Regions from separate parts of the Paenibacillus sp. PK4536 genome, predicted to be linked through region 1. Evidence: predicted binding sites of a transcription regulator. Region 1 holds the regulator's gene; each other region holds the start of a gene.
What was found. The regulator Rex, encoded in region 1, represses fermentation and respiration genes when NADH is low (regulators of the CRP and FNR family bind a similar motif). The targets are predictions, from matches to a motif close to TTGTGAAATATTTCACAA.
Positions count from the first base shown of each region.

Region 2: PO903_RS02945 (AtpZ/AtpI family protein) is a predicted target of Rex. The motif match lies at 2,332-2,349, and genes of this name have one in related genera.
Region 3: pflB (formate C-acetyltransferase) is a predicted target of Rex. The motif match lies at 3,446-3,463, and genes of this name have one in related genera.
Region 4: nirB (nitrite reductase large subunit NirB) is a predicted target of Rex. The motif match lies at 1,668-1,685, and genes of this name have one in related genera.

Region 1 covers NZ_CP126313.1:4,323,192-4,328,652, forward strand. The annotation lists gene PO903_RS19170 (methyl-accepting chemotaxis protein) at 1-897, shown strand, start outside; gene PO903_RS19175 (cell wall elongation regulator TseB-like domain-containing protein) at 994-1,542, opposite strand; gene PO903_RS19180 (amidohydrolase) at 1,573-2,880, opposite strand; gene PO903_RS19185 (redox-sensing transcriptional repressor Rex) at 2,873-3,520, opposite strand; gene dinG (ATP-dependent DNA helicase DinG) at 3,517-5,461, opposite strand, start outside.
Region 2 covers NZ_CP126313.1:618,573-624,033, forward strand. The annotation lists gene atpF (F0F1 ATP synthase subunit B) at 1-307, opposite strand, end outside; gene atpE (F0F1 ATP synthase subunit C) at 415-639, opposite strand; gene atpB (F0F1 ATP synthase subunit A) at 785-1,579, opposite strand; gene PO903_RS02940 (ATP synthase subunit I) at 1,572-1,985, opposite strand; gene PO903_RS02945 (AtpZ/AtpI family protein) at 1,978-2,223, opposite strand; gene wecB (non-hydrolyzing UDP-N-acetylglucosamine 2-epimerase) at 2,391-3,563, opposite strand; gene upp (uracil phosphoribosyltransferase) at 3,584-4,213, opposite strand; gene glyA (serine hydroxymethyltransferase) at 4,693-5,461, opposite strand, start outside.
Region 3 covers NZ_CP126313.1:4,473,430-4,478,890, reverse strand. The annotation lists gene adhE (bifunctional acetaldehyde-CoA/alcohol dehydrogenase) at 181-2,793, shown strand; gene pflB (formate C-acetyltransferase) at 3,482-5,461, shown strand, end outside.
Region 4 covers NZ_CP126313.1:2,118,614-2,124,074, reverse strand. The annotation lists gene nirB (nitrite reductase large subunit NirB) at 1-1,538, opposite strand, end outside; gene PO903_RS09680 (cupin domain-containing protein) at 1,875-2,909, shown strand; gene PO903_RS09675 (2-thiouracil desulfurase family protein) at 3,310-3,771, opposite strand; gene PO903_RS09670 (SLOG family protein) at 3,811-4,443, opposite strand; gene PO903_RS09665 (hypothetical protein) at 4,672-4,887, opposite strand; gene PO903_RS09660 (histidine phosphatase family protein) at 4,943-5,461, opposite strand, start outside.

The DNA of each region.
Region 1 (5,461 bases):
CAGGTCATTTCTATTTCTAGAGATGTAGCAAGTGGAACGTCTGAAACAGGCAAAGCAGCAGAACATGTAGCTGATATTATGTCAGACCTTTCAAATAGTACCCAAGATCAGGTCAAAATTGTTGAAGGCGGTCTACAAGCTGTATATGATGTGAATAAAGATATTCAGCAGATCGATCAAAGCAGTCAACAAGCAATGAATGTCGCTCAACAAGCACAGACACAAGCTTTACTAGGTGATAAAGAAATATCTCATGTTATGAATCAAATGGATCAAATTCAGCAACGGATGAGTAAGCTGGAAATCATTATTTCGTCGCTTAACAAACGCTCTAGTGAAATCGAAGAAATCAATAATGCTATTTCTTCTATCGCTTCTCAAACAGGTCTATTATCACTGAATGCTGCGATTGAAGCGGCTCGGGCTGGAGAACATGGACGTGGATTTGCTGTAGTAACTTCCGAAATTCGCAAACTATCCAATGAAACCAATGATTCTGTTAAACGTGTTAAAGAACTCGTGAATACGATTCAGAATGAGACTAGAGGTGCAACTGAATCGGTTGAAAGTATGGTTAAAGAAGTGAGTCAAGGTATCACGGCTGCCCATTCTGTAGGCAATCTGTTCAATACGATCAAAACTTTGACCGATCATACAACCGCCGAGATTAAAGAAGTCACTGATTCGCTTCATCATTTATCCGGTCATTCGGAGAAAATTGTAAAATCGATGGAAAACATTTCAGGATTAACCGATCATGTCGCTTCAAATACCGAAAGTGTAAGTGCGGCTACAGAAGAGCAGTTAGCTTTCCTTGAAGAAAGTACAGCGCATACGGCTACACTTCATGCGATGGCGGAGAAATTACAAAGCACTGTTTTACAATTCCGCTTATAATCCTATATACCTCCACTGCAACAAAAAAAGCATGATCTGGATGAATTCATACGCTGAATTCAAAAGATCATGCTTTTTTGGTTTACTCTTCTTGTGTCAATCTTCTTGACCTGTTCCTTTTAATGTTGCGGGCAGTTCCATGGGTTCGCTTAATTTAGCTCCATCACGGAAATTATAAAAAATATAATAGTAACGTTCATTGAGTTTGGCAAAGACTTGCCATGCATATTTTCCTTTGAATGAACCGGGAACAATACGTACAGCTTCTGCTCCAGGCAGATCATTTTGTAGTAAAGCATTTACTTTTTCATATGTCACTGTACCTGCTGTTTTCTCAACATGTACGGCATTAGCACCTTCAGCGACTGAGCCATCAATATTGAACTTCACCCAGACCATAAGGTCTTCTTGTGCTGTGTTCTTACCTTCAACTACCCAATACGTTGAAGTATCTGTCCAGACAGAATTAAATGTACGTGTCACAGATACGATATCAGCCTTTTCCTGTGCACTGTTTATCGCCAGCTGCTCTTTACTCCATGGCTGCGCCATAACATGAACATAAAATTGATTAACACCTAATACAAGCAATCCTACTACTACAATAATGATTGCAATCCATTTTCCACTTCCCAAATTTCGCAAAACACGCCATCCTTTCCTGTCGACTTCCGGTTAGCGTTTGAGCAAACCTTCAAAAGCACTTTGGGCTTCATGACGAATTTTTTCTTCATCCAGTGTTAATGATATACCATCTTTGATTAATTGCTTACCATCTACCCAGACATGCAATACATCTTTAGCTGATGCAGAATAAATGGTATGTGAGATAAAATCAGTACGTGGCAAGAAATGCGGTTGATCTACATTTAATGCCGTAATATCGGCTTTCATACCGACAGCAAATGTACCTACGTCATTCAAAAATACAGATTTCGCACCGTATTCTGTACCCATTTTCAATGCTTCTAATGCAGGTACTGCTGTTGGATCTCCGGATACTCCTTTATGAATAAGAGCTGCCAAACGCATCTCTTCAAACATATCCAAGTTGTTATTACTTGCCGGGCCATCTGTTCCTAAAGAAACGACTACACCTGCACGCAATAAATCAGGAACACGAGCAACACCACTTGCTAATTTCAGATTACTACCCGGATTATGCGAAACAGCTACTTTATGTTGCGCAAGCATTTCGATCTCTTCATCATTCAAATGAACAGCATGTGCCAAAAGGGCTGGACGCGTGAAAAATCCTAATTTCTCTAAATGAGCTACAGGACGTAATCCATAATCAGTTACATTTAATTGTACTTCAGCTAACGTCTCAGACATATGTGTATGCAGCGGCAAATCCAAGTCATGTGCTGCTTGTACAAATTGTTCGATGTATGCAGGAGGACATGTATACGGCGCATGTGGAGACATCATCGTTGTAATACGTCCATCAGCTTGACCGTGCCAATCCCGTGCAAAGTCGATAGATTGTTGTAACTTTTGCTTTTGTTCTTCTTCTGAACATAAGCCGATAACACCACGCATCAATACAGCACGCATTCCTGATTGCTCTACGACTTCAGCAACACGCTCTGAACGATCATACATATCCAAGAATGTTGTAGTACCGCCTTTTAACATTTCAAGTACAGATAATGATGTTCCCCAGTATACATCGTCACTAGTAAACTTCGCTTCCATCGGCCACATTTTTTCCTGTAACCATACTTGTAGTGCAAGGTCGTCGCCATATCCACGTAGCAAAGACATTGCCGCATGACCATGACTGTTCACTAGACCCGGGATAAAGAACAAATGATTACCATCGACTACTGTTGTTCCTTCTTCAATCACAGGCTCTTCTTCTCCAAGATAAGTGATCCATCCATCTTCAATCACCATATGTCCGAAAAGCATCGATTTTTCTTCACTCATTACAGCAAACATACCGTTTTTGATAACCCATTTGTTCGAGGTGTTATTCATTAGTTTCATGTTCCTTTCCATCTTCCAGATAATAGGCAAGGCTTAGTAAGTCCGTTGTAAAATCAGCAGTGTGTACACGAATATGCGGTGGAGCTTTCAAAATAATCGGTGCAAAGTTCAAAATGGCTTCGATCCCTGCTTCAATCAATTGATCTGCTACACGCTGTGCTTCAATATTAGGCACAGTAATAATACCAATACGAATACTTTTCGCTTTGACTGTTGCTCCAAGTTCTTCGATCGGTTGTACAACTAATGTATTGATCATCGAACCGACTTTGGGTTCTAGAGAATCAAACACAGCTACGATTTTCATCGTTTCTTTCAAATACATATTATAGTTCGAAAGGGCATGTCCTAGATTACCTGCACCTACAAGTGCAACATTAATCTGTTGATCTAATTTTAAAATATGACGTATTTTCTCAATCAGATAAGATACATCATACCCGATTCCTTTACGTCCAAAATCTCCAAAATAAGCTAAGTCTTTGCGAATTTGTGCTGGATTCAAATCTAATTTTTGTCCCAATTCTTGCGAAGACACTGTGGGAACTTCACGGGTGTGAAGTTCGTTCAGATATCTAAGGTATACAGGTAGTCTTCGCACGACTGCTTCTGATATTTTGTCGGATTTCATGCTTGCTCCCCCTCTTGATTTACAGTTTCCTTTTCAGGTTCGGCCTGGCTAAGCCATTCTGTAATACGGGGTACCATCTGCTCTGTCGGCATATGTTCCATTTTGGGACCGGGTAATGAATATAGAAAATGCTTGCCATAATAGGACTCGATCACACGAGTGTCATAGACAATAACGATTCCCCGATCACTAGATGTCCGTACTAATCTACCAAAACCTTGTTTGAAACGGATAACTGCTTGCGGTACAGATAATTTCATAAATGGATTTTTCTTTTCTTTTTTAAGCCGTTCGCTTTTGGCTTCTAGCAATGGATGATTGGGCGGTTGAAAAGGTAATCGTACAATCGCCAGACATGTTAATGCTTCGCCCGGAATATCGACACCTTCCCAGAAGCTACTTGTTCCAAGCAATACAGAAGCAGAACGCTCCTGGAATCTACGAGTAAGCTTCGTCCGACTCCCTCCATCAACGCCTTGACCAAATACAGCAATATCACTATGTGATAACTTCTCTTTTAATGGCTCATACACCTGCTTGAGCATTCGATATGAGGTAAATAAAACCATCATTCGTCCTTGCGTTGCTTTGGCAGTCTCTGCTAACGAGTTCGCTAATGTATCTACAAAGAAGGCATCACCGACACTGCCTTTGACACTTGGAAAGTCACGTGGAATCAACAATAGCGATTGCTCACGATAATTAAAAGGTGAAGATAACTGTTCAGTCATCAATCTGCCTTCTTTTTCCGCTTCGACAAGTCCCAGTTGTTCAATCATATATTGGAATTTCTTTTCTATTGATAGGGTTGCGGATGTTAGAATAATACTTTTCTTTTTATCGAAAAAGTACTCTTTCAATTGCTTGCTCACATCCACAGGCACAGCATACATCTGTAAAGACTTGCTACGGTAATTTCCATTGGCTTCATACCAGTAGACCGTATCTGTACTTTCCAGCTTCACAAATTGACGTAGATCGTCTCGAACGACAGTCAAATCTTTGAATAGACCCGATACATCAGTCACCAGACTATCTGTGCCCAACTGTTCATCGCTTTCTTTGATCTGATTCATTACTTGTTCGCCTTTACGAATCAATTGACTCAGTCCGATATGGATCTGATTCTCCAAATCCGTAATTACCGTCCATTCTGTCGGTTGCTTCTCAGGTAACAAACGTAATGTAAATTGTCCAGCTTCTCCTGGAGCGGCATCACTACGCTGAGGTAATAAAGCAAATAATAATTCGCTCAATTTGTCCCAATTTTCTTTGACATCTACAATTTCAGGATATAGATTATCTATCGCTATCGCCCAATCCATACCACGCTCATTACCAGATGAACCTAACTGTTGGCGCAAAATAGCCAGCTGACCATTTTTACTGTCTTTGAACAAACGAAGTAGCGGATGAACCAATGTGAAATATTTCATATGCATACCCAAGTGCTTACCTGCTACATCTTCTAAATGATGCGCTTCATCAATCACCAATCGATCGTAAGCAGGCAATAATTGATGCCCTGCTTTGACATCGGTAAATAATTTGGAATGGTTCGTAATAACGACATCAGCTGTACCTGCTTCATGCTTCGCACGATGGTAGAAGCATTTGCGGAACCACGGACATGCACGACCAAGACAAGAATCGGTATCACTCGCTACCGTTTCCCAGAAATCGGCTCCACGGTTACCCATATTCAGCTCTTCATCGTCACCGGTTTCCGTCGAATTTAACCAGACAATCATTTGAGCAGCAATCAATACATCTTCTTTAGGACTTTGAAATTCTTTTGTATTTATTTTATGCTCAAATTTGCGCAGACACAAATAATGCTGGCGTCCTTTAAATACGGCAGCACGAAATGCAAATGGAATCACTTGAGTCAGTAATGGAATATCCCGTTCTCGTAACTGTTCTTGCAAATTAATCGTATGT
Region 2 (5,461 bases), 1.3 Mb from region 1:
TAAGACGCGTCGTTTCCTCTTTAGCTTGAGTAATTAATTGTTCAGCTTGACGATTACTTGTCTGACGGGATTGCTCAATAATATCTTGAGCGTCCTTACGTGCTTGTTGAAGTGCAGCTTTTTGGTCTTCGACATATTGAGCTGCTTGACTGCGTGTTAATGCAGCTTCATCCATTTGCTGTTTAACCAGCTCACGTCTTTTCTCCATGACAGAGAACAATGGACCGAATGCATAACGACTTAATAACCAATATAAAATCAAGAAAGCAATAATTGTAACTACAAGACTGCTCCATACAAAATGCAAATCAGCTCACTCCTTCCTCAAAACATCTAAATAATTCTCAGGTACCCTGCACGCTAAAAAGAAGGCGCGGATGGCTGTGGCCTTCCCCGCCAATGTGTGTGCTTGATTTACGCTGCTGCGTAGAAAATGAACGCCAATACTACACCGATGATTGGCAATGCTTCTACCAAACCTACACCAATAAACATAACTGTTTGCAATGTTGCTTTTGCTTCTGGTTGACGAGCGATACCTTCAACCGTTTTACTTACGATTAGACCGTTACCAATACCTGCGCCCAATGCGCCCAAACCTACTGCGATAGCAGCTGCTAGAAATGCTAATGCTCCCATTTAAAAATCCTCCTTAAAGATATGTGAGATAGTAAATTTATATTGAGCCCGGTATGAAGGTTATCCTACTTCCGAACTTTGAACCCTTACACAGTGACTGATGATACCAACTATTCAAAAGTTGCCGAAACGTGCCGATAGTATTTTAGTGATCTTCTTCCGTCTCTAGTGACTGTGATATGTATACCATAGCCAGGATCGTGAAGACAAAGGCTTGGATAGAGCCAACAAATATACTGAATCCTTGCCATACAATAAGACCTACAACCGAAGCGATTGCTCCGTACCATACGCCTGACATTTTAAGTAATACAGCAATAAGAACTTCGCCGGCAAAAATATTACCGAATAGCCGCATACCGTGTGTCAACAGTTTGGAGAATTGTTCGATCAAGTTGATAGGGAAAAAGAAAAAGAACGGTTTGAAATAGTGTTTGAAGTATGACTTCGTATTTCTGACCATACCTAGGTAATGGACAAGAATGAATACGATTAGTGCCAGACCCATCGCTGCTCCAGCATCAGCTGTAGGTGATTTCCACCAAGCGACTTCCACACCATGACTTCCTTTTGCCAGTCCGTCCACTACAGATGTTAATGGTTGACCAAAAGCTGTAGCTTTTTCTACGCTTGTATAATCGAACACTAAACCAAATGGAAGCCCAAGCATATTGCTAACAAAGATGAACATAATCAAAGTCAAACCGAGAGAAAGAAAAGGCTTTCCTTTTTTGTAGTCCATTGTACTGGAAATCAGTCCTTGAACGAATTCTACGACCCATTCCATAAAGTTTTGCAGCTTGCCTGGATTTTCTACCGATAGATTACGCGTTGCTAGCTTCACTAGAATAAACACTACAGCACAACTAACAATCAACGCAATAATGATAGATAAATCAAAATCGATGCCCCCGACGTTTATCATCGGTGATTCATGCATTTTTCTCACCCCTTTCATTATCGGAGTTATCACGCTCATGGCGAGAAAGGAAATAACCGATAACAATTAGCGCGAATGGTGCGAACACCAAACTGCCAGCTAGGGCATGAATTTCAAACAAATGCGGGAACTCAATAGCAAGTACTACCGCTCCGATCGAAATTGCTGCACGTTGTGCAAACCCTAGACCCTTCGGTCCTCTTCTACCTGTTGCTGCTGCTTCAGTCATCATACTTACTTTTTTAGCTAAATATTTGGTGTTGATATAACTGACTGCCGAACCAATGATCATCCCAAAAGCGATCGGACGAGATTGAGGCAGGAATGCAACCGCTACAAAGCAAAGAGCTAGAAAAACAAAGGTAGTCCGGGTCAGCCAATAAATGTAACTTGGTATTTCATTCATTCGTTTCCCCCACTATTTTCTTAATGATAAGAACAATACCGAAAATACCTAGAATCATACCTGCAAGTACTCCGAGTCCGGTTCCTATTCCTGAACTATTCCATACTTTATCCAGCCAGGAACCGAACCAGAATCCGGCGAGTGTACATACAGCTAAATCTATTCCAATCACACTCACAAGTCCAACCGCTTTCCACGGGCTTGAACTTGAATTGCTTGATTTGGGTTCATCTGCCATTCTACACTCCACCCTCGGAATCCCAGTTCATTGTACTGAATCGGCTAAGCCTTTGTCAAACCATCTTCCTTTAGCGCATTAACGCAAGACTTTCACAGAACATCGTTGATATGAAGCGTTTCATCACACTAACCCTACAGTACCACTGTATACTGTGGAATCATTTTTCACAATACGACTGTGGGACCTTTTTTGAACGTTGTGTGAAACTCTTCAGGACGATCCTCTAAAATACCATAATGGTGCAAAATAGCATTGACAATCCGTGGCGATGCCTGACCATCACCATAAGGATTAGAAGCTTCACTCATCGAAGCATACAGTTCAGGATCGCTCAGCAGTGCATGTGCACGCTCATAGATCTTCTCTTCATCTGTACCTACCATTTCAAGTGTACCTGCTTCTATTCCCTCTGGACGCTCTGTGGTATCACGTAGCACCAGCACAGGAACACCAAATGAAGGTGCTTCTTCTTGAAGACCACCTGAATCGGTTAAGATCAGATGCGTATGCGGATAAAAATTATGCAAATCGACAACATCCAGAGGATCGATCAACTGAATGCGCGGATGGTTGCCTAATATTTCATGAGCAGGTTCTTTGACAGCTGGACTTGGATGCACTGGATACACAATAGCAATATCTTCAAATTCGTCAGCAATACGCTTGACCGCGCGGAAAATATTACGATGTGGTTCGCCTTGAGATTCACGGCGATGTGCAGTCATCAAGATCAGACGTTTACCTTCTGCCCATTCCAAAACAGGATGGTGATAATCAGGCTGTACAGTATATTGAAACACATCTGTAACCGTGTTGCCTGTGATATACACGCTTGACGGCAATTTATTTTCTTTTAGCAAATTGCCTGCCGACCAACTTGTTGGTGCAAAGTGTAAATCTGCAAGTACACCTGTCAATTGGCGATTCATTTCTTCAGGATACGGTGAAAGCTTGTTCCACGTACGTAGTCCTGCTTCCACATGACCCACATTAATCTGCTGCATAAATGAAGCATAGCTCGCAAGAAACGTAGTCAACGTATCTCCATGAACCAGAACAATATCAGGCTTCACTTCTTGCAGTACTGGCTCTAAGCCACTAAGTACACGCATCGAAATTTCGTTTAGCGTCTGACGATCTTTCATTACATCAAGATCATAGTCTGGAGTGATATTAAAAACTTCAAGAACCTGATCCAACATTTGACGATGTTGCGCAGTGACGCAAACGATTGACTCAATATGTTCAGGATGCTTTTGCAATTCCAGAATCAATGGAGCCATTTTGATTGCTTCAGGACGTACACCGAAAATAGTCATTACTTTAATTTTTTTCATAAGTCTGGGATTACCTCGCTTTACTTGGTTCCGTACAAGCGGTCTCCGGCATCGCCGAGTCCAGGTACGATATATCCATGCTCATCCAACTTCTCATCCAATGCAGCAACATAAATATCTACATCCGGGTGAGCGTCTTGAACAGCTTTGACCCCTTCAGGAGCAGCGATAAGATTCATCATTTTGATCTGAGTACATCCACGCTTTTTAAGAACATCGATCGCAGCAATAGCAGAACCGCCTGTTGCTAACATCGGATCAATAACGATCAATTCGCGTTCTTGTACATCTGTCGGAAGCTTCACATAATATTCAACCGGTTGGAATGTTTCTGGATCACGGAACAATCCCACATGTCCTACTTTAGCTGCTGGCAACAATTTAAGAACGCCATCTAACATACCCAATCCTGCGCGCAAAATAGGAATTAGACCTAACATACGTCCAGAAATGACTTTACCTTCTGTTTTGATTACAGGTGTTTCTACCGGAATTGATTCAAGTGGAATATCACGTGTGATTTCGTAAGCCATTAATGTTGCGACTTCGTCAACAAGCTCGCGGAAATCTTTCGTGTTAGTCTGTACATCACGAATAAATGTTAATTTGTGTTGAATTAAAGGATGATCGCATATTACTAATTTTGCCATGGTTTTTCCCTCCGGTACTTTTCAATAATAAACATTAGCTACATCCTATTTGCTATCACATCAGGTTTTGTGGCCATTCCACAAAGCAAAAGGATTAGGGGAATACGTTCTTACCCCATAAACCTCGTCTATTATATCATTCCCTGTGGGCAATTTCATCCGATATCCTGTCGAATTATTTCTTTTTAATACTTCATACTTTGATGAGCGTAAATATAGCTCTTATCAAACATGATTTTTAGCATAGCAAAATCCATTTTCTATATTGAGTCTATCAATATAACGCTTACAATTACCAGATAAAAACAAATTCTACAGCATTTCCACCCAGTCTTTTCTATTATAATGGTAAATGGCTTAAATGGCAGTAAATCTTTCAAATTTTTTGAAAAAAATAATTAAAAACCGACAGAAATAAGAATTTCTGCCGGTTATCTAGAAGTTAACGGTGTTAAGGAACTCTTTATTTAATTTTGAAATTAATAATTCATTTGTTGATATAAAGGGTATTGGCTTGTTAATTCAGCAACTTGCGCACTTGCTTGGGCAAGAACAGCTTCATCTTTAGGTGCTTTAAGCGTCATCGCAATAATTTGACCGATCTTCACCATTGCCGCTTCATCCATACCACGAGAAGTCGCTGCTGGTGTTCCTAGACGGATACCACTTGTAATAAACGGGCTTGTTGGATCAAAAGGAATCGCATTTTTGTTGGTTGTGATGCCTACAGAATCCAGAACATGCTCTGCTTCTTTACCTGTGATATTGACGCTACGTGTATCCACAAGCATCAAGTGATTGTCTGTACCCCCTGAAACGATGGTCAATCCTTCGTCTACTAATGTTTGAGCAAGCACTTTTGCATTTTTGACTACATTTTGAGCATAAGTTTTGAAAGAAGGTTGTAATGCTTCACCGAAAGAAACTGCTTTGGAAGCAATAACATGCATCAATGGACCACCTTGTGAACCCGGGAATACTGCTTTATCAATCGCTTGTGCCCATGCTTTAGTACAAATAATCATACCGCCGCGAGGTCCACGCAGTGTTTTGTGTGTTGTTGTTGTAACAAAATGTGCATGAGGTACAGGACTTGGATGTTCTCCAGCTGCTACTAATCCTGCGATATGCGCCATATCCACCATAAATAAAGCACCTACATCATTTGCAATCGAAGCTAATTTTTCAAAATCAATCGTACGCGGATATGCACTAGCACCAGCTACGATCATACGAGGACGATGTTTG
Region 3 (5,461 bases), 150 kb from region 1:
GTGATTAATTTCACTATTATCATACATCTTTTTATATTAAAATGCAAAAGGAAAAAATAAAATAAAACAAATTTAAAAAATAAAAATTGATTGTGAAAAATATCACATTATGATTTATGTCTCTATGCTATGATCGGTGTGTAGACAAAAGCAATACACATTCTGAGGAGGATGAGAGAAATGGCTGTTAAAAATGATGCTAGTCGTAACGTGGAATTGAGTGCACAGGAAGAAATTCAAAAGTTAATCGATAAAGCGAATAAAGCACATGCCGCATTTATGAATATGGATCAAGAACAAATTGATAACATTGTACAAGCAATGGCATTAGCGGGCTTGGATCAACATATGTATCTTGCCAAACTAGCTGTTGAAGAAACAGGCAGAGGCGTATATGAAGATAAAATTATCAAAAACATGTTCGCTACTGAATATGTATACCATGGTATCAAAAATGAAAAAACAGTCGGTATTATAGAAGATAACGATTATGAAAGCTTCCAAAAAATTGCTGAACCTGTCGGAATCATCATGGGGATTACACCGGTAACGAACCCAACTTCGACTACCATGTTCAAATCTTTGATCTCAATCAAAACACGTAACCCAATCATTTTCGGCTTCCATCCATCTGCACAGAATTGTAGTAAAGAATCCGCTCGCATCTTACTTGAAGCGGCTGTCAAACATGGTGCACCTGCGGATTGTATCCAATGGATCGATGCTCCTTCAATGGACAAAACAAATGCATTAATGAATCATCCTGATGTAGCGTTAATCTTAGCTACTGGTGGTGGCGCAATGGTTAAAGCAGCATATAGCTGTGGTAAACCTGCACTTGGCGTAGGTCCTGGTAACGTTCCTGCTTTTATAGAGAAAAGTGCTGACTTGCAACAAGCAGTGAATGACTTGATTCTTTCCAAATCATTTGATAACGGTATGATTTGTGCTTCTGAACAAGCAGTAGTTATTGAAGAACCTGTTTATGAAAAAGTGAAAAAATTAATGATCGATAACGGTTGTTACTTTGTAACTAAAGAAGAAGCAGGCAAATTAACGAACGGTGCAATGAATACAGACAAATGTGCAGTGAACCCTTCTATCGTAGGTCAATCTGCTGTCAAAATTGCTGAACTTTGTGGAATTACCGTTCCAGCCGATACCAAAATACTGGTAGCAGAATTGGAAGGCGTAGGTACTAAATTCCCATTATCTGCTGAAAAATTAAGCCCTGTACTGGCTTGCTATAAAGTTAAAAACGCGGATCAAGGGATTGAACGTGCTGCACAAATCGTAGAATTTGGCGGTATGGGTCACTCTTCAGCTATCCATTCTAATAATGATGAAGTTATTCAGAAGTTCTCTAATCGTCTACAAACTGGACGTATTATCGTGAACTCTCCTTCTACACATGGTGCAATTGGTGACATTTACAATACGAACTTACCATCTTTAACACTAGGTTGTGGATCTTATGGTCGTAACTCTACTTCTTCTAACGTAAGTGCTGTGAATCTGATTAATGTGAAAAGGGTGGCTCGTCGTACTGTGAATATGCAATGGTTCAAAATACCTTCTAAAGTTTATTTTGAAAAAGGCGCAACTCAATACCTTGCTAAAATGCCTGATATTAGTCGTGTAGTGATCGTAACAGATGCGATGATGGTACAACTTGGTTATGTTGAAAAAGTACAACATTACTTGCGTCAACGCCAGACTCCAGTTGTTGTTGAAGTGTTCTCTGATGTAGAACCAGATCCATCAACTGCTACTGTAGAACGTGGTCGTCAAATGATGGAACGTTTCCAACCGGACTGCATTATCGCTCTTGGTGGTGGATCTCCTATGGATGCTGCTAAAGGCATGTGGATGTTCTACGAATATCCTGATACTGAATTTGATAACCTAAAACAAAAATTCATGGATATCCGCAAACGGATCTACAAATACCCACATTTGGGACAAAAAGCACAATTTGTAGCAATTCCAACGACTTCAGGTACAGGTTCTGAAGTAACATCGTTCGCAGTTATTACAGATAAAGAAAAAGGCAACACAAAATATCCTTTGGCTGACTATGAATTAACACCAGACGTAGCAATTATCGATCCTGAATTTGTATACTCTTTACCTCGTGTAGCTGTTGCTGATACAGGTATGGACGTATTGACTCATGCGATTGAAGCTTATGTATCTGTAATGGCAAGTGACTTTACCGATGGACTAGCGATCAAAGCGATTCAACTGGTATTCCAATATCTAGAACAGTCTGCTCTAACAGGCGACAAACTGGCTCGTGAAAAAATGCATAATGCTTCTACGATTGCAGGTATGGCATTTGCGAATGCATTCTTAGGGATTAACCATAGCCTGGCACATAAATGGGGTGGACAATACCATACAGCACACGGTCGTACTAATGCGATCTTGTTGCCACACGTTATCCGCTACAATGCGAAAAAACCAACTAAATTCGCAGCGTTCCCTAAATATTCTCACTTTATTGCTCACGAACGTTATGCTGAGATTGCTCGTATCTTGGGATTGCCAGCACGCACAACCGAAGAAGGCGTGAACAGCTTAATCAATGCTATTCGTGACTTGAACCGCAAACTAGGTATTCCTGAAACGTTTGAAGCATTGGGCTTTGATGCAAAAGACTTTGAATCTCGTGTAGATTACCTTGCTGACCGTGCATTCGAAGATCAATGTACAACAGCGAATCCTAAATTACCTTTAGTGACTGAACTAGCTGATGTATACCGCAACGCATTCTATGGTCGATTTGAATAAATAGACCTGTCCGACAAGTAAAATGATAGATTGAAAAAAGGATCACTCCACACATGCTGTTATAGCAGTACGTTGGAGTTGATCCTTTTTCCTTCTTATTTAACTTGTATCGCTAGGAATATACTTTCAAGATACATGGTTGAAAATAAAAAACAAAGCAAATATGGAATGCCACCTTATCCCAAAGAACGATCTCCTAGTTTGCGATATTAGCAGAACTAAAGAGAACCGTTCTTTTGTTTGTAGAGAGGAGTGATGCGATGTCCAACATTATTCTATAGCTTGTATATAGAATAATACAGAAATAGTGTGATGTATTTCGTTGTTAGAAGTCGTAAATTCTTGTATGATGCTACAGCTATTTGCAGTGAATGATGATGTGTATTTTTGTATTAGTAGATTCATATCACTGTATTCACTGTGCAAATCGTTATTTACTTATTGTGTAACAGGCTTGGTTTTGAACTGTAGTAGTTATTTTTAAAAACTGTTATAGATACAGAATGTGATAAAAATCATAATAAAAATGCTATTTTGTGATAAATGTCACATACTCTGCTTATGAATTGCATCATAATAAAGACATAGCCGGAGGGAGAAAACAACAGCTTCCGGTATCGTGTAGGCGAGACAAGCAATAGTGTAAATGGTTTTGTGATTTTATTCACAAATAATGGAGGGATTATCAATGTCAGTTATCGAAAGAAATGTACAGGATAATTTAAAACAAGACGCATGGCGCAATTTCAAATCAGGTAAATGGGCAAAACATGTAGATACTCGCGACTTTATTGAACAAAATATTAGTGCGTATCAAGGAAACGAAACATTCCTAGCTGGCCCTACTTCAAATACAAAAGACTTGTGGGATATCATTTCCAAACTATCTAAAGAAGAAATCGAACGTGGTGGCGTATGGGATGTAGATGCTGCAACACCTTCTACAATCACTTCACACGGTCCTGGTTACTTGGACAAAGACAAAGAACAAATCGTCGGTGTTCAAACAGATGCTCCTTTCCGTCGTTCATTACAACCGTTCGGTGGTATCAAAATGATGATCGATGCTTGTAAAGCGTATGGCTTTGAAGTACCAGAACAAATCATTGATATCTTTACAAACATTCGTAAAACGCATAACCAGGGTGTATTCGATGCTTATACTTCTGATATGAGAGCAGCACGTAAAGCAGGTATTATTACAGGCTTACCAGATGCTTACGGTCGTGGACGTATTATCGGTGACTATCGCCGCGTAGCATTATACGGTGTAGACTTCCTAATTAATGAAAGAAAACAAGATTTGAATGATATGGAAGTTGACGTGATTGATGAAGATGTGATTCGTCTTCGTGAAGAAGTATCAGAACAAATTCGTGCTCTAGGCGAATTGAAAAAAATGGCTGAAATGCATGGCTTCGATATTTCCAAACCAGCACAAACAGCAAAAGAAGCGTTCCAATGGGTATACTTCGGTTACCTTGCAGCAATCAAAGAACAAAATGGTGCAGCGATGTCTCTAGGACGTGTATCTTCTTTCCTTGATATCTACATCGAACGTGATGTTAAAGAAGGCACAATGACAGAACAACAAGCTCAAGAATTGGTTGACCATTTCGTTATGAAATTGCGTATCGTTAAATTCTTACGTACTCCAGATTACAACGAATTGTTCAGTGGTGATCCTACATGGGTAACGGAATCAATCGGTGGTATGGCTGTCGATGGCAAAACATTAGTTACCAAAAACAGCTTCCGTTTCTTGCATACATTGTACAACTTGGGACCTGCACCAGAACCTAACTTGACTGTATTGTGGTCAGAACAATTGCCAGAAGCTTTCAAAAAATTCTGTGCTAAAGTTTCAATCGAAACCAGTTCGATCCAATACGAAAATGATGATCTGATGCGTCCAATCTATGGCGACGATTATGGTATTGCTTGCTGTGTATCCGCTATGCGTATTGGTAAACAAATGCAATTCTTCGGAGCTCGTGCGAACCTTGCTAAAGCACTATTGTATGCAATCAACGGTGGACGTGATGAGAAATCAGGCGTTCAAGTAGGCCCTGAATACCCTGCAATCACTTCTGAAGTGCTTGAATATGACGAAGTCATGAAACGTTTCAAAGCCATGATGGAATGGTTAGGCAAATTGTATATGAACACATTGAACGTTATCCATTACATGCATGATAAATACAGCTACGAACGTATCGAAATGGCACTACATGATCGTGATATCTTACGTACAATGGCTTGCGGTATTGCGGGTCTATCAGTAGCAGCTGACTCATTAAGTGCTATTAAATACGCTAAAGTAACACCAATTCGTGACGAACGCGGTATTGCTGTAGATTTCAAAATCGAGGGTGAATATCCTTGCTACGGTAACAACGATGATAAAGTCGATCAGATTGCTGTTGAATTGGTCGAAACATTTATGAGTATGATTCGCAAAAACAAAGCATACCGTGGTGCTACACCAACACAATCAGTATTAACAATTACTTCTAACGTAGTATATGGTAAAAAAACAGGTACAACACCAGATGGACGTAAAGCTGGCGAACCATTCGCACCAGGTGCTAACCCTATGCACGGACGCGATACCAAAGGTGCTCTTGCATCTCTAAGTTCTGTTGCAAAATTACCATACGAAGATAGC
Region 4 (5,461 bases), 2.2 Mb from region 1:
AGTACGTTCATTACTTCTTTAATGGTTTTAAGTCCTTTTTCTTTGATTCCAGCAACTACTTCATCACGACTAAGTGGTGTACAGCTACACATGCCCTGACTGGCTCCAATCGTGGCTCCGTCACCCAGTACATATTGCAAAATTTGTTCAACAACAGGCTTACATCCACCACATGAACGGCTTGCTCCGGTACATGCTTTGATCTCATCGACTGTTGTTAATCCTTTTTCTTGAATAGCACTGACAATATCAAGCTTGGTGACACCGTTACAACCACAAACAATCTCACTATCTGCCATCGTATCGACAGACGATTTCTTTTTGCTATGATCGCATCCGCCTGTACCCATCAATTCGGCATATAATTCATCGGTCATCGGTGCACCATCACGAATCAACTTTTGCAATGGAGCGGCATCCGTAATATCTCCAAAAAGAACAGCACCGACAATCGTTTGATCTTCTAAAATGATTTTTTTATACGTGCGTTTCCAATCATCACGCGCTGTAATCACTGATTGGTGTTCATTTTCAATAAATACGCCTGCTGAAAATACATCTACACCGGAAATTTTGAGTTTGGTCGAGACCACTGAACCTTCATACGGCTGAGTATCAATCTCGCATATATGTTTCGCCAAAATCATTCCTTGTTCAAACAGTGGAGCAACCAATCCATAACAACTTTCTCTATGTTGTACACATTCACCTACAGCGTAGATGTTATCTACAGAAGTCTGCAAATAGTCATTCACAATAATGCCTCGACCGGTCTCGATGTTGCTTTCTTTGGCGACTGCAATATTAGGCTTAATTCCTGCCGCCATAACGACGAATTGAGCAGGCAATGTCGTACCGTCTTTGAATACCAATTGCTCTACTCGTTCTCCACCTAGTAGTTCAACTGTCTGTGCACCCATCAAGAATTTGATACCTTGACGTTCTAATTCTTTACGTAACATCGATGCGGCTACAGAATCCAATTGACGCTCCATCAGATCATCCATTAAGTGGACGACTGTGACATCCATTCCTAGACTCACTAATCCTTTAGCGGCTTCTAGTCCTAACAATCCTCCACCAATAACAGCGGCTTGTGGATAATGGGCAGCAGCATCGATCATTTGATGGCAATCGGCGATATCACGGAAACCAACAACTCCTTGTTTGTCATGACCCGGTATCGGTAAAATAAACGATTGCGATCCTGTGGCGATAATCACTTTGTCGTATGGAACCATCATTCCATTATCCGTATGAATTATTTGTTGCCCGGCATCAATACGTGTCACGGTTGTACCTGTATGCAGTGTGATTTGATTTTGCTCATACCATTCATGACTATTCAAAATAATATCGTCTATTGTCTGCGTACCTTCCAAAACATAAGACAACATAATCCGGTTATAGTTCGGATGTGGCTCACTGCCAAATACCGTAATATCGTATTGTCCACCTAATTTAATAATTTGTTCTAACGTTGCGACCCCCGCCATACCATTACCTATTAGAACCAGTCGTTCTCTTGTTGCTGTCATATCAAAATCCCCCTTTTTTGATGTGAATCTATATGCGATTTGTTCCATGAGTATGTTATATATAAAACAATCTTTAATATCTAAAATTTATTGGTTTATATTCAGTATATCCATCTTACTTTCTATATGTAGTGATCTAAATCACAAGCTTTTCGAAATATAAAGACACAAAATAACCCTTTTTATCAAATTGGTCATTAGAATGTATCCATTTTGCAAGGGAAACCGTCTATTCGACACGATAGATGGGCTTATAGTGCCGTGTGCAAAAAAAGAAGCTATGACAAAATACAAATTAGCTTAGAAGATTAATCATAAAAGCAATGGAGGGTTATAATGACCAAAACATTTAAATACAGGCTTGAACAACAAACAGCCTATGAACATAGTGGTGGCCAAATGCGTGAGGTGTCTGTCGCAGACTTTCCTGTATCCACAGCGATGACCGGTGTATCGTTACGACTGGCTCCGGGAACATTAAGAGAATTACACTGGCATACCAATGCTTCTGAATGGGGTTATGTCGTTAGTGGAAGTTGTCGCACAACGATTCTACATCCTGATGGAACAACGTACATAGATAACTTTAATAGTGGAGATGTATGGTATTTTCCCAAAGGCTACGGTCATTCGATTCAAGGCATGGGACCGGATGAATGCCATATTATTCAGATTATGAATAACGGTTCGTTTACCGAAAAACATACCTTTAGTATTACCGACTTTATCGCCCAGACTCCGATCGAATTAGTCGCTCAGAATCTAGGTATTTCGATTGAAGATGCACAACGTTTGCCGAAAAAAGAATCTTATTTTGCTTACGGGCAGATACCGGATGATTCTACTTTGGGTGCTACAGCACGCAGTGCTACAGGGCTTACCAGTATGCATCGCTATCCACTGATGGCTCAAGATCCCAAGCGTGTTCCCGGCGGAGGCACAGAACGGGTTGCTTCTGCGCGCCTATTCCCGATTTCTACCAATATGACAGGAGCGATTATTGAGATTCAGCCGGGTGCACTACGAGAAATGCACTGGCATCCAAATACAGACGAATGGCAATATTATATAAGTGGTACAGCACGTATGGCTGTTTTTTTGGGTCAAGGAGAATTGATTGAAGATCAGTTTGAAGCTGGAGATGTGGGTTATGTTCCAGAAGGAGCAGGGCATTACATTTATAACAATGGAACTGAAGTGTGTCGTATCTTAGTAGGCTTTAACCACGGGCAACATGAGACGATTGATCTGACCAAATGGATCTCCAGTACACCAAACGATGTTCTAGCGACTAATCTAGAAATCAACCGTGAACAAGTGAGTCAATTGCCTCAACGTCACTGGTTTATCGCTCCTGCTGCTTTGCAGTAAACCGTTTAATATCGCATTTTATACCTACATCTACATCTACATCTACATCTACATCTACATCTACACATGATGCTATTTGAGAATGTGGATACTTATACAGTTTGTAGAAATAAGATTATTGATACTATTTATTGATATATACTGAACCTGAATATCATGCTAATGATAATTTTAGTTTGTCCCAAAGAGTGACTGCACTTATCCTATTTCTATAAAAAAGATCATGCAAATACACCATTATCTACATTAAGATATCCAAGTACGTACGGTACCTGGCGTAGAGTGTATCGCATGATCTTTTTTTATATGGATTTGTATATGGAAAGGAACATGATTGTTCGTTATTGATAAAATTATCGCTCTCTAGTATTACTCTATTAAAATAAGAAGGCAGTGACTCCTATTGTTCTAGCAAAAAATCACAGGTATGTTCATCGACAACTTGAATATGATTTTGCCGAAAAAGAGCGGCTGTTAAGCCAGAGCCAATGATCTTATTTCCGCTAAATGTACCATCATAGACCATCTGACTTCCGCAAGAAGGGCTGTTGGCTTTTAGTACTGCTACTGTAATCTTTGCTTGTTGCGCTTGTTCCAAAGCGACCAAAGCTCCTGCTTTGAATGATTCGGTGACATCTTCACCCGATACAGTCATCACTTTGGCTGTTCCAGACCAGACATCTTCGGCTGTTCCGCCTACAATTTCTGCCGGTTCGCGTGGTGTAGTCAGACCTCCTAACACTTCCGGGCAAAAAGCGATCGCTTTACCTTGCTGAATCAGTTGATCTAAAGGTTGCACTAAATTGCTTCTACCATCATACCTACAGGCTATTCCTGTCAGGCAGGCACTGATGCCAATCATGCTCCACTCCTCCTTTTTACCTACTTTTTTCCAAATCGATCAAATCTCTTCAAAAGGATCGTGATTAGGATGGGTTCCATCGATCATTTCAGTCGAAGATTCTGCAAACGATTCTTCTAATTGCTGATCGAGTTGCTGTTCATCAGCAATACTTTGAATATCTTCCGAGCTAATACTGATATAGATATAACCATCTGCTTGTTGCTTTTTCAACGCTTTTTCTTTAAAAAATCGAGGGCTTCCTTCGCCTCCGTCTTCATCATAAACTAGTAAAATACCGTCTGTTTTGCGAAATAACAAATCATCCCGAGCTGTAAATTGCCAGATTCCTTGATAGGGCTGCTTACTAACTAGACCGTAATAGTCGACACCTTTACAAATCTCTTCATAATATGTCTTTTTATCTTCACTCCATTTTTCTTCAGGATTCGCAAAAGCAGAAAGAATGGATAGTCGTAACTGAGGATATTGTTCTTTCAGCGCAATCACCACTTCACAAGCCCAGAGATCAACGCCATACTGCCCGGGCGTAATCACCCACTCTAATCCTTCTTCGATCAGTGGTATTAATTTGCTTCGTAGTGCCTGCTGAATAAAGGGAATCCCTTCATGCTTTTGCCCAAAAATATTCAATTCATGTGCACGATAACCGGTCACCAATAAATTCTTCATGCCTTGCTGTCCTCCGCTTCTGTTCATGCTCTTATTCCATCATAACATGAAGCGAAATAAAGCAAAAATCGATCGGTATGGAATACGAAGAATAGTCAATTTTGATACATGATAAAAAAATAAACCTACTCAGTATCAACACTGAATAGGTTTACTTCATAAGATTCGATTATTTTCTGTATACCATTATCTTTTATTGCATGTGGTCACACTGATATTACAAAGTGCTTAGGTTCCCATTTTCTTACGTTGATTATTTACTTTTTTGGTCATCTGGCTTTTCATCTTTTTACCGCCGCCATCAAATCCATTATTAGAGCCTTTACCTTGTTGGTTTGCTTGCTTTTTCATTGCTAGCAAACGTTTAGCCGCTTCAGCCTGGCTGACTTTTTGTGCTTGCTTGGATTCTTCTGTTACTTCATTGTGTTCTTGTTCTGTACTCATTGTGTTCACCTCAATTTCATCATAGCATAAGGGATGGTTCAACTCCACGAATACTTTATCTTCTTAAGCTATTTATACCTTTAAAGGATTGCCATATACGTTCCATATGAAGCAACTGATATTCATCATCAAATACCAATTGATACACATCTGGATTAGACAAAGCTTGCCAGTGTTCAAATTGAATCTGATCATTATAATATTTGAGTAAAAGCGATATTAAATTGCCATGCGAGACCACTGCAATCTGCTTGGCATCTGTACGTATAGCTTTATCAAGCACAGCGATCCCTCGATCCATCGCTTGCCGACTCGATTCTCCACCGGCATAACATAGATCCAAATCGTCAAATGTTAACTTTAACTTCTCCAACCAATCGGGTAGATTGTCCTGAGATAAGACTCGTTCTTGCAAATTGATATCGGTATGAATTGATAATGATTTTTTAACAGCAAGCGGTTCGATCGTGCGATAAGCCCTTTCATAAGGACTAGATACAATATAATCGATCGGAATATCATTGAAACAATCAGCTAACTGGAGTGACTGTTTTTGCCCGAGTGTAGTTAAGCG